2 regions of the Pullulanibacillus sp. KACC 23026 genome follow, and region 1 is predicted to be linked to the other one. Evidence: riboswitches for the same ligand, from Rfam matches in the RefSeq annotation. Region 1 holds a riboswitch; the other holds the start of a gene.

What was found. Region 1 has a riboswitch for FMN ahead of ribD (bifunctional diaminohydroxyphosphoribosylaminopyrimidine deaminase/5-amino-6-(5-phosphoribosylamino)uracil reductase RibD). Riboswitches for the same ligand answer to the same signal wherever they lie in the genome.
Region 2: another riboswitch for FMN. It lies ahead of PU629_RS17950 (ECF transporter S component); the one in region 1 lies ahead of ribD (bifunctional diaminohydroxyphosphoribosylaminopyrimidine deaminase/5-amino-6-(5-phosphoribosylamino)uracil reductase RibD).

Annotation. Positions count from the first base shown of each region.
Region 1 covers NZ_CP119107.1:4,008,851-4,013,804, reverse strand. Annotated here, with positions in the region: gene PU629_RS18575 (DUF3231 family protein) at 413-1,426, opposite strand; gene PU629_RS18570 (hypothetical protein) at 1,484-1,726, shown strand; FMN riboswitch at 1,861-1,992, shown strand; gene ribD (bifunctional diaminohydroxyphosphoribosylaminopyrimidine deaminase/5-amino-6-(5-phosphoribosylamino)uracil reductase RibD) at 2,138-3,214, shown strand; gene ribE (riboflavin synthase) at 3,214-3,870, shown strand; gene PU629_RS18555 (bifunctional 3,4-dihydroxy-2-butanone-4-phosphate synthase/GTP cyclohydrolase II) at 3,892-4,954, shown strand, end outside.
Region 2 covers NZ_CP119107.1:3,883,251-3,888,204, forward strand. Annotated here, with positions in the region: gene PU629_RS17945 (FAD-binding oxidoreductase) at 1-1,109, opposite strand, end outside; FMN riboswitch at 1,266-1,402, shown strand; gene PU629_RS17950 (ECF transporter S component) at 1,585-2,187, shown strand; gene PU629_RS17955 (M3 family oligoendopeptidase) at 2,249-3,922, opposite strand; gene PU629_RS17960 (acyl-CoA thioesterase) at 4,304-4,822, opposite strand.

The sequences.
Region 1 (4,954 bases):
CCTTAGCGCAAAAGTGTTGTCTTTTTTTTTGGGGCTGATCATCCAGAAAATGGCATCGTGCGTCTTATTTCACTTAGCTTTAAATAGACTGTTTATAATTGAATTGGATTTAACAGCATAGGAGTTCAACGAATTAAAGAATTCTAACGAGAATTTATCCCGGTAATAATCGACGCCTTTTCTTAAGGATTTGTTCAGTGACAGGAGCAGGAGCGTTAGCAATAGGAAAAATAAAACTCCAAGGAAATTATATCGTCTTTTTTTTGTTTGTTTTAAAAGGCTCATCCAGTTCATAGTTTTTTCCTCTCATATTAGGTAGAACAGGGGCTCTAAAAAGTACAATGGCAGGTCCTACGTAATTTGTTAAATTCCTATACTAAGTGGGCTTTCCTATTCCTCTCGAATGGTCATGTTATTTATTCGAGCGATTCTCCATTTGAGGGGGCTCCTCTAACCATCTATTTTTGATTAAGAGTTTAATACCTTCTTCATTATAATCGTAAATTTCTTTTGCGATTAAGGCATTTTTCATGGAGATATCATTTCTCAAGCTAAAGAAAGAGCCGAAACTTTGACCGACAAGAGAAAAGCCATTTAAAAAGAAGATGCATACCATCATCAGCTTTTGAGAAAATGGTGCAACAGTTGAGTTGGTGACAGTCGCACCAGATGTCACAGAGAATTGGACATCACTTTCTAAAAGCAGATCTTCAAACAGCTTAATTTGTTTTAGAGCAAGATTCTTTCCTTTAATGAAGTACTGTCTGACCTCTTTATCTTCGGCAACCTGCGCAAACCCCGTGATAAGCTGCAAGCCGATATTATTTGCCTCAATCCCGTGATGAAGATAGCCCAGTTCAATGTTATTTAATGGGCGAAGCTCACCAAAGAGGTTAAGTCCCTTTAAATAAGAAAGATTGTTTATAAACTCAGTTGTTATAGGGGGAGTCACTTTTGGCGGCAAAGTAAGAATACCTTTCTTAAGTAAATAGTGTGTACACAATTTATAAATTTTTTGACTGACGGTTGTCAGACCCTCATACACAGACATGACATCTTCACGATAGGCCATATTCATATTAATTGTATACATTCCTAGACTGACCTCTTTTAAAACTCTTGTAAACATAAGATCAAATCCGTTTTGATATAATTCAGGGGCGTTTAAATTCACATCTTCACTCGTAAGGCCAACAGGTATGGCAACTCCATCATTCACAAGAATCTCTATAATAATTTCAACATAATGATTAAGTTCTTGCCATAACCCTCCCATAATATTGATGGCTTGTCGATCTGCATCTTGCCCTTTTTCAAGTGCTTTTTGTTGGAAGTATTCTAATATCCGCATGATCAAGGTTTTTTCTTGATAAGTAAGCCAAAGTGTTCCGATCTCAGATGCACTTAATGGGTTTTTAGCCGCCAAAATTTTTCCTCCACTTCTTATTCATTCTTTTAAGACAAATTATGAGCTTTTCAATACTTGTTTATTCAACAAAAAAATATAAACTATGGAATAAAATGGAATTATTCGGATTTAGGGTGCTATAGATGGGCCCAAAATAAATTTGGCGGGATAGAAGCTCCTCTTGCGCACGAAAAAGTCGGTGCGCGTGAAGAAAATGGTGTGCAACCACCTCTTGCGCACGAAAATGGCCGTGTGCCCATGGAAAATGGTGTACAAGCGAGCCTTTTATTTCCACCGGAGTTTTGTCATTTCCACTAAGCAAACGCCTATTTAATCCGTTTTTTGTAGTTTTTTATTCATTTTATTGATCATTTTAAAAGCCAATTAGTTTGACTTCATGAAATAAAAAGGTTATTTTAAATAAAAGTTCTATAAGCTTGACAATTTTATAAGTAGTCCTTCGGGGTCGGGTGAAAATCCCAATCGGCGGTAATGAGCGAAAGCTTTAGCCCGCGAGCCACTTGTGGCAGGATCTGGTGTGATTCCAGAGCCGACAGTTATAGTCTGGATGGGAGAAGGATCGTTTAAAAAAGTATGGACAAAGGATGTCGCATGCTCTTTTAAGGTTGATTTCTCCCTCAAGATGACTATCTTGGGGGATTTTCTTTTATATTCGATTTTTAAATACGAGTTAGACAGAGGGTGATCGAGTTGCGGGATGCAGAGTATATGGCTTTTGCTATTGAGTTGGCACGTAAGCTGAAGGGCCAGACGAGTCCAAATCCAACGGTGGGAGCGGTTGTAGTCAAAGACGGTGAGATCATTGGCATGGGAGCTCACTTAAAAGCGGGAGGACCTCACGCCGAGGTAAATGCCCTAAGAATGGCTGAAGAAAAAGCAAAAGGCGCAACTGTATATGTCACACTTGAGCCATGCAGCCATTTTGGTAAAACACCCCCTTGTTCTAATTTGCTGATTGAAAAGGGGGTGGCACGAGTCGTCATCGCCTCAACTGACCCCAATCCTCTTGTCGCAGGCCAAGGGATCAAGCGTCTTGAGAATGCGGGAATAAAGGTGGAAGTTGGGCTTTTACGCGAAGGGGCTGAGGCCTTAAATGAAGAGTTCTTTCATTTTATTAAAACAAAACAACCATATGTCACTGTAAAGGCCGCAACGAGTATGGACGGTAAGATCGCGACTTCAACAGGTGAAAGTAAATGGATTACGAGTGAAGAGGCTCGGATGGATGTTCATCGGCTCCGCCACAACCATGACGCTATTTTAGTTGGAATAGGAACCATTTTAAAAGACAATCCCAGTTTAACCACCCGACTTCCCGAAGGAGGGAAACATCCTCTTAGAATCATTTTGGATACTCATCTACGTACGCCAATTGATAGTAAGGTTGTGACCGACCAATTGGCTGAAACATGGATCATTACAGGAAGGCCAGATGAAAAACGAGTCGAGCTTTTTAGATCCACAGGGGTCCGAATTATTGAAACAGGTGAAGAACGGCCTGCTTTAGCACCCCTTCTCCAATTATTAGGTGAGGAACACATCACTTCATTACTTGTAGAAGGCGGTGGAGAGGTGAATGGGAGTTTTATAAGAGAAGGACTTGTCGATCAATTAATTTTGTATCTTGCACCAAAGGTCATTGGTGGTGGCAGCGAATCACCATCGCCAATAGGAGGGGCGGGGTTTCTAAAAATGGCTGATGTCATGGAATTAGAGTTTAAGTCATTTGAACGAATCGGGCCTGATATCAAGATAGTGGCGATACCAAAAAAGGAGAACCTCTAATGTTTACCGGAATTATCGAAGAGATTGGACAGATTGAGAGCATTCAGACGGGCAGTCAAGTCTATACCCTGACAATTGGGGCAAAAAAAGTGTTACAGGATGTGAAGCTTGGTGACAGTATGGCAGTCAATGGGGTTTGCTTAACTGTAACGTCTTTCCGCTCAAACGAGTTTACCGTTGACGTTATGCCTGAAACCGTAAAGGCCACAACTATTCGCACTTTATCTCGAGGATCCAAGGTGAATCTTGAGAGAGCAATGGGGGCTAATGGGCGGTTTGGCGGGCATTTTGTAGCAGGACACGTGGACGGTGTTGGTCAAATAAAAAAGAAAGTCGCTTCAAACAATGCTATTTATTATGAAATAGAAGTGGAACCCTCTCTTCTTTCTTACATGGTACTAAAAGGGTCGGTAACCGTTGATGGGACAAGCTTGACTTTATTTGGCTTAACAGACGCTACTTTTACGATCTCTCTGATTCCTCATACGTTGCAAGAAAGTATTATAGGTGAGAAAGAACCTGGACAATTCGTGAATGTCGAGACAGATATGCTGGCTAAATATCTATATAAGTTTTCGGAAATGGGAAAAGCTCAGCAACCAACAAATACGTCATCCATAACTCCTGCTTTCTTAACTGATCATGGATATATGTGATGAACCTGAAGGAGTGACACTATGTTTCACACAATAGAAGAAGCCCTTCGAGATCTTAAAGAAGGAAAAATGATTATCGTTTGTGATGATGAGAATCGCGAGAACGAAGGTGATTTTATAGCCTTATCAGAAAAGGTTACGCCTGACGTCATTAATTTCATGATTACAAATGGAAAAGGATTAGTGTGTACGCCAATTAGTGAGGAACGAGCCGTTCAACTAGGCTTAACGCCAATGGTTATGGCCAATACAGATGCGCATCGGACCGCCTTTACGGTAAGTGTCGATCACCAAAGTACAACGACCGGTATAAGCGCTGCCGAAAGAGCCCAAACGATTCAAGCTCTTATTCATCCTGATACTAGGGGTGATGAGTTGAATAGGCCAGGACATGTCTTTCCTTTAATCGCGAAAAAAGGCGGGGTTTTGGAGCGGCCGGGCCACACGGAAGCTGCGGTTGATTTAGCAAGGCTTTGCGGGGCGTCTCCGTCTGGTGTGATTTGTGAAGTGATTAATGAGGATGGGACGATGGCAAGAGTGCCAGAACTTCAGACACTTGCGGAGCGATATAATTTGAAAATGATTACGATTAAAGATTTGATCCACTACCGTCGTCTTCATGAAGCTTTAATTGAGCGAGAGGTTGAAATTCAGCTTCCGACGGATTTTGGTGATTTTAGGGCAATCGGCTATTCCTCCACTTACGATGCCAAAGAGCATGTTGCTTTGGTGAAGGGAACTATAAAGCCGGATGAGCCAGTCCTGGTCCGCGTTCATTCTGAGTGTTTAACCGGAGATGTGTTTGGCTCTCGTCGATGTGATTGTGGTCCTCAATTGCATGCCGCTTTGGAGCAAATAGAAGAAGCGGGGCAAGGCGTTCTACTCTACTTAAGACAAGAGGGTCGAGGAATTGGCTTATTAAATAAGCTTCGTGCCTATAAGCTTCAAGAACAGGGCTATGACACGGTTGAAGCCAATGAACAGCTAGGCTTTCCAGCAGATATGCGAGAATTTCATACGGCCGCACAGATGTTAAAGGATTTAGGAGTGAGGGAGTGCCGCCTCCTAACCAATAACCCCACAA
Region 2 (4,954 bases), 130 kb from region 1:
CCGACATGACCGAACAAGGCGGATACAATCGGGTAACGGTCAAGTATTTTTCGTGTTTCAATAATCGCTTTTGTCAATTCGGATATAGGAACACAGACATCTGTAGACGTCAATTGTTTACCAGGAGTTAAGCCTATAACGGACATCGCAGCTTCATGACGCGCATGCCACATTTCTTGGCGCTTCTTTTCATCCCTCTCAAAGGTAACGGATAAACAATTTTCATCCTGAAACAATTGCTTAATAAGCTCCACTTGCTCGTTTACAGCTTGTTCAGCACCATCCAATTCGATAAAAAGGGAAGGCACCTCTTCATAAGAGGTTTGACTAAAACGATTGACCGCTACGATGGTCTGTTCGTCAACAAGTTCGATCCGTTTAACCTCAACACCCGCTCTTAACAATAGTTCAGCTGCACGGCCGGCTGATGCCACATCTGAAAAAAGCGCCTTTCCTGCTTGAACGACTTCCGGGATACCATGGACTCGCAAACTAATTTCCGTAATAATTCCTAAGGTGCCTTCAGAACCGATAAAAAGGTCTTTGAGCGCATAGCCGCTCGACGACTTAAACGATAATCCGCCTGGAGTTATCACCTTTCCGCTTGCTAATACAACTTCGAGCCCCAAGACATGCTGATGCATGCCTCCATAACCCACTGTATTTGTACCGCTCGCATTAGTGGCCGTCATCCCGCCAATCGTGGCATCAGCGCCTGGGTCAACCGGAAAAAACAAGCCGTACTTCTTCAACGCTTTTCCTAACTGACGACGGGTCACTCCCGGTTCTACAATGACGATAAAGTCGTCTTCACGAATCTCCTTTATTTGATTCATCCGGCTCATGTCAAGCGTAATCCCGCCTTCAACTGGGATCGTATGACCTTCTAAACTGCTCCCAACCCCATAAGGCGTGATCGCGACATTATAGGTATTCGCAATTTTCACCACTTGTTGAACTTCTTCTACGTTTACAGGAAAAACAACCACTTCCGGCTCACTCGCGGGGTGATAAGTCAGATCTCTCCCATGATTATATCGCACCGTTTCATTGGTGCTCACCCGATCCTGATCTTTTATAAGTTGCTTCAATTCATCTAGTAAGCTCATGTCCGACACCTCAGATTTATTTGTCTAATAAGTCATTCTATATAAAACATTCTAAATGAAACCTCGAATATCCTGCTAAATCCCCTTGTTTTTCCGATAAATGTTTTTTCCTTGTTATTTTTTTTAATGGTTATTATAATATAGTTACAATTAAAGACGTTCCTTCAGGGCAGGGTGAAATTCCCGACCGGCGGTGTTGAGTCTTATAAGACTTTAAGTCCGCGAGCCGTTTTTTGGCAGGATTCGGTGCAATTCCGAAACCGACAGTACAGTCTGGATGGGAGAAGGATGATGACTCACGATTAGTCGGCTTATTTCTTATGAGCTAATTGTTGTCGTGTATGAAAGGCAAACTCCAAAAGCGCCCTGGAAACCATTTGTTTCCTAGGCGCTTTTTTAAATGATCGTGCATACTAGTCATATCTCCATCAGATACGCCCACAAAGAGAACGAAAACATTAATGAGGTGAAACTGATGAAAAACACGTCTTTAAGAAAAAACATTACGGTTGCTTTTTTGGCGGCGATCTCTTTTCTTATTATGTTAGTTCAATTTCCATTGCCCTTATTTCCATCGTTCTTACAATTTGATTTAAGTGATATTCCAGCCATCATCGGAGCGATTATTTTCGGGCCTCTTGCAGGCATTGCTATTGAAGCCATCAAGAATTTGCTTCATTGGTTAATCATTGGCTCCCCTACTGGTGTACCAGTTGGAGAAATCGCTAATTTCATTGCAGGTGCAATCTTCATTTATGTTACAACCTACTTTTACCGCCGTAAGAGAACCACGGGGCGCCTAGCACTCGGTATGGCAGTCGGTACCATAATCATGACTGTACTTATGAGTATTGCGAATTACTTCATTATCTTTCCGAGCTATGCCCTATTCCTTGGCTTTAGTGTTGACACAGCGGTAAAACTGGCCAGTGCAGCGAATCACTCCATCCATAACTTGCTCACTCTAATAGTGCTTGGCGTCTTACCTTACAACATTATCAAAGGTATTTTTGTAATTATCGTTGCTGTTCCGATTTATACACGCCTTCGCCCGCGTCTCGGCATAGCCAAACACTGATAGTAAAATAAAGTGGGGACAGACCTCTGCGAAAGAGTTCTGTCCCCACTTTGCGTTTCAATTAAGCCTTTAACTCTTCAATCTCCGTTTCAAGGAAGGCCATGAGCTCTTGAATCATATCTCCAGAGAAATCAAAACGGATTCCGGCCGCTTCATAAACTTCAGGCAATGATTTTGAGCAGCCCAATGCAAGTGCTTTTTTATAGTTTTCCAAGGCTTGTTCTGGATTTTCTTTGTATTGTTTATACATCTGCACGGCACCGAGTTGCGCAATGACATACTCCACGTAGTAGAAAGGCACCTCAAAGATATGAAGGACAAACATCCAACTGTTCTTCCGCCACTCTTCAACCCCTGACCAATCGACCACATTCGAGTTGTAAGTTTTGGACAGTTCCTCATATTTTGCGTTACGTTCTTCAGCAGAGTGATTCGGGTTTTCATATAACCAATGTTGGAAGAGATCGATGATAATCCCATTCGGCAAAAATTCAATGATGCCTTCTAACTGCTCTCGTTTGGCCCGCTTTAATTCATCCTCATCTTTATAAAAACGCTCCCATTTGTCTAAAGTTAAAAGCTCCATCGACATGCTGGCAAGCTCTGAAGATTCCATTGGCGTATCCTTATACTCATATAATGGGAGGGACTTTTTAAAATCATTATGAATGCAATGGCCCATTTCGTGAAGCAGCGTTGTCACCGCATCCTGTGTATTGGATGCATTGTTAAAAATAAAAGAAAGCTCAGTCACAGGGAGATTTGAACAAAAGCCGCCTGGTGATTTACCTTTGCGCGTTTCAAGGTCAAGCATCCCTTCACGATTCATGGTGTCAATTAACTCCGAGAAACGAGGATCCAATGTTCCAAGTATATCCGAAACACCGTCAATGAGTTCACTCACTTTTTGGAAAGGCTCAAGCGGTTTTTTCCCAGCAGGAACAGCTCCTGTATCCCATGGTCGATACGTCTCAACGCCTATTTCCGCTTGATGAGACCGCTGGATTTTCTCCTTCAATGGGACCACATATTTTCGAATAGCTTCTCCTAATTTCTTACAATCCTCAGGTGTGTAATCAAAGCGCTCATACTTTTTAAACATATAGTCCCGATAATTAGATAGACCAGCATTCTTAGCTTTTTCTTCACGGATCTTCATGAGCTGATCCATAATGGTCTGCAGCTCATCCTTTACACTTAAGAGGGCATTGTATTGCAGCGCGGTCGCTTTCTCCCTGACAGCACGATCGGCATCCTGCCTGTATTTGATGAGCTCACTTAAGGTTTTCTCCTCACCATGCCAATCAACCGTTAAATTCCCGGTAATTTCAAAATACTGAGTAGCCAAGCGGTCTTCTTCAACTTCAAGCGCGACATTTGCCTCTCTAAATAAAGAAATCGCATTCTCTTTCTTTTTAATAAACAAGGCATAAAAGGTTGGATCCAGCTCATCGCGGTAAGGAGATTGGGCAAATTTCTCATCAAAAAGCGCTTCATATTTCTTTAAAAGCGGCTGAATTTCCTCCTGATCATGCTCAAAGGCTTGTTTGGCCAACGGATCATGATTATGACATTGGAAATCAATATAGTGGCCAGATAAGGCTTCTTCGATCTCTTCAAAAATCCTTGATCGTTCTATAAGCCAAACTTCCAACTCTTCAACTGAATGAATTTCTGTCTCAAGTATCGTTCTCAAAGCCGATTCAACGCGCTCTGTTTGACTAAAATCAATCATTTCCTTGTAGAACTTTTTCACTCTAAATCCTCCATTCTATTGATTCTAATTATCACCAGACACCATTCCCTTATTTTGAGTAAACCGATTTCTCACACTCTTTGATTCTACATGGTGCATCAAGCATCGTTTTTTTGAAAAACTCGGCTTTCCATAAAGGATAACAGATTATGACATCAAGGCTGTTACAAACAGAGGGAACCGCCAAATTTTTAATGGTGAAAACCCTCGCTTTTCTTATACTATCATCCTTAATTGCTTAAGCGAAACTGTATTTCAGAAAGTAAAAAAAATAAGACGAAAAAGGCTCGCTTTTTTAAAGCGTCTCACCCTTTTCGCCTATTGAATTAGCCTTTCATATGGAAAGGCCACTTATAATGGTTAATCTCTTTCCCAAGGTTTCTTCAAGGTAAAAACACTGGCAAATTTCCGGCTGTTTTCTTTCCGAACTTTCCTGACTTCATGTCGATCTGGCCCGCTTTCATGGAGCATAATCTCCTCATCTGACTGCGGGATAACAGGCGGCACTTCAGTTGGACGGCCATTTTCATCAAGTGCCACAAAGGTTAAGAAAGAAGTGGTCGCAATTTTTCGTTCACCCGATATAAGATCCTCCGCAATGACCTTTACAAAGATCTCCATTGAACTGCGATGTGTCCAAGAGACAAAGGCTTCGAGACAAACGGATGAACCTGGCTTAATGGGATACAAAAAATCAACGGAATCCGTAGAAGCCGTTACAACCGGTCTTCTTGCATGACGAGTAGCTGTAATAGCTGCAATATCATCTATGTAAGACATGAGCTTTCCACCAAACATTGTTCCATGAGCATTCGTATCTTGGGGCATTACCCATGCCGATTTAACCGCTCTTGACTCATTCACATATTTACCTTCCATAATTAATACTTCCTTTCTAGAGTAATAACTCTAACCTTAAATCTATACTCAGCCTTATTATGTTAATAAACTCTAGCGCTTTATTCAATGTTCAGGCTCATTTTAGAAAGAGACCCACTAAAGGGATAATTA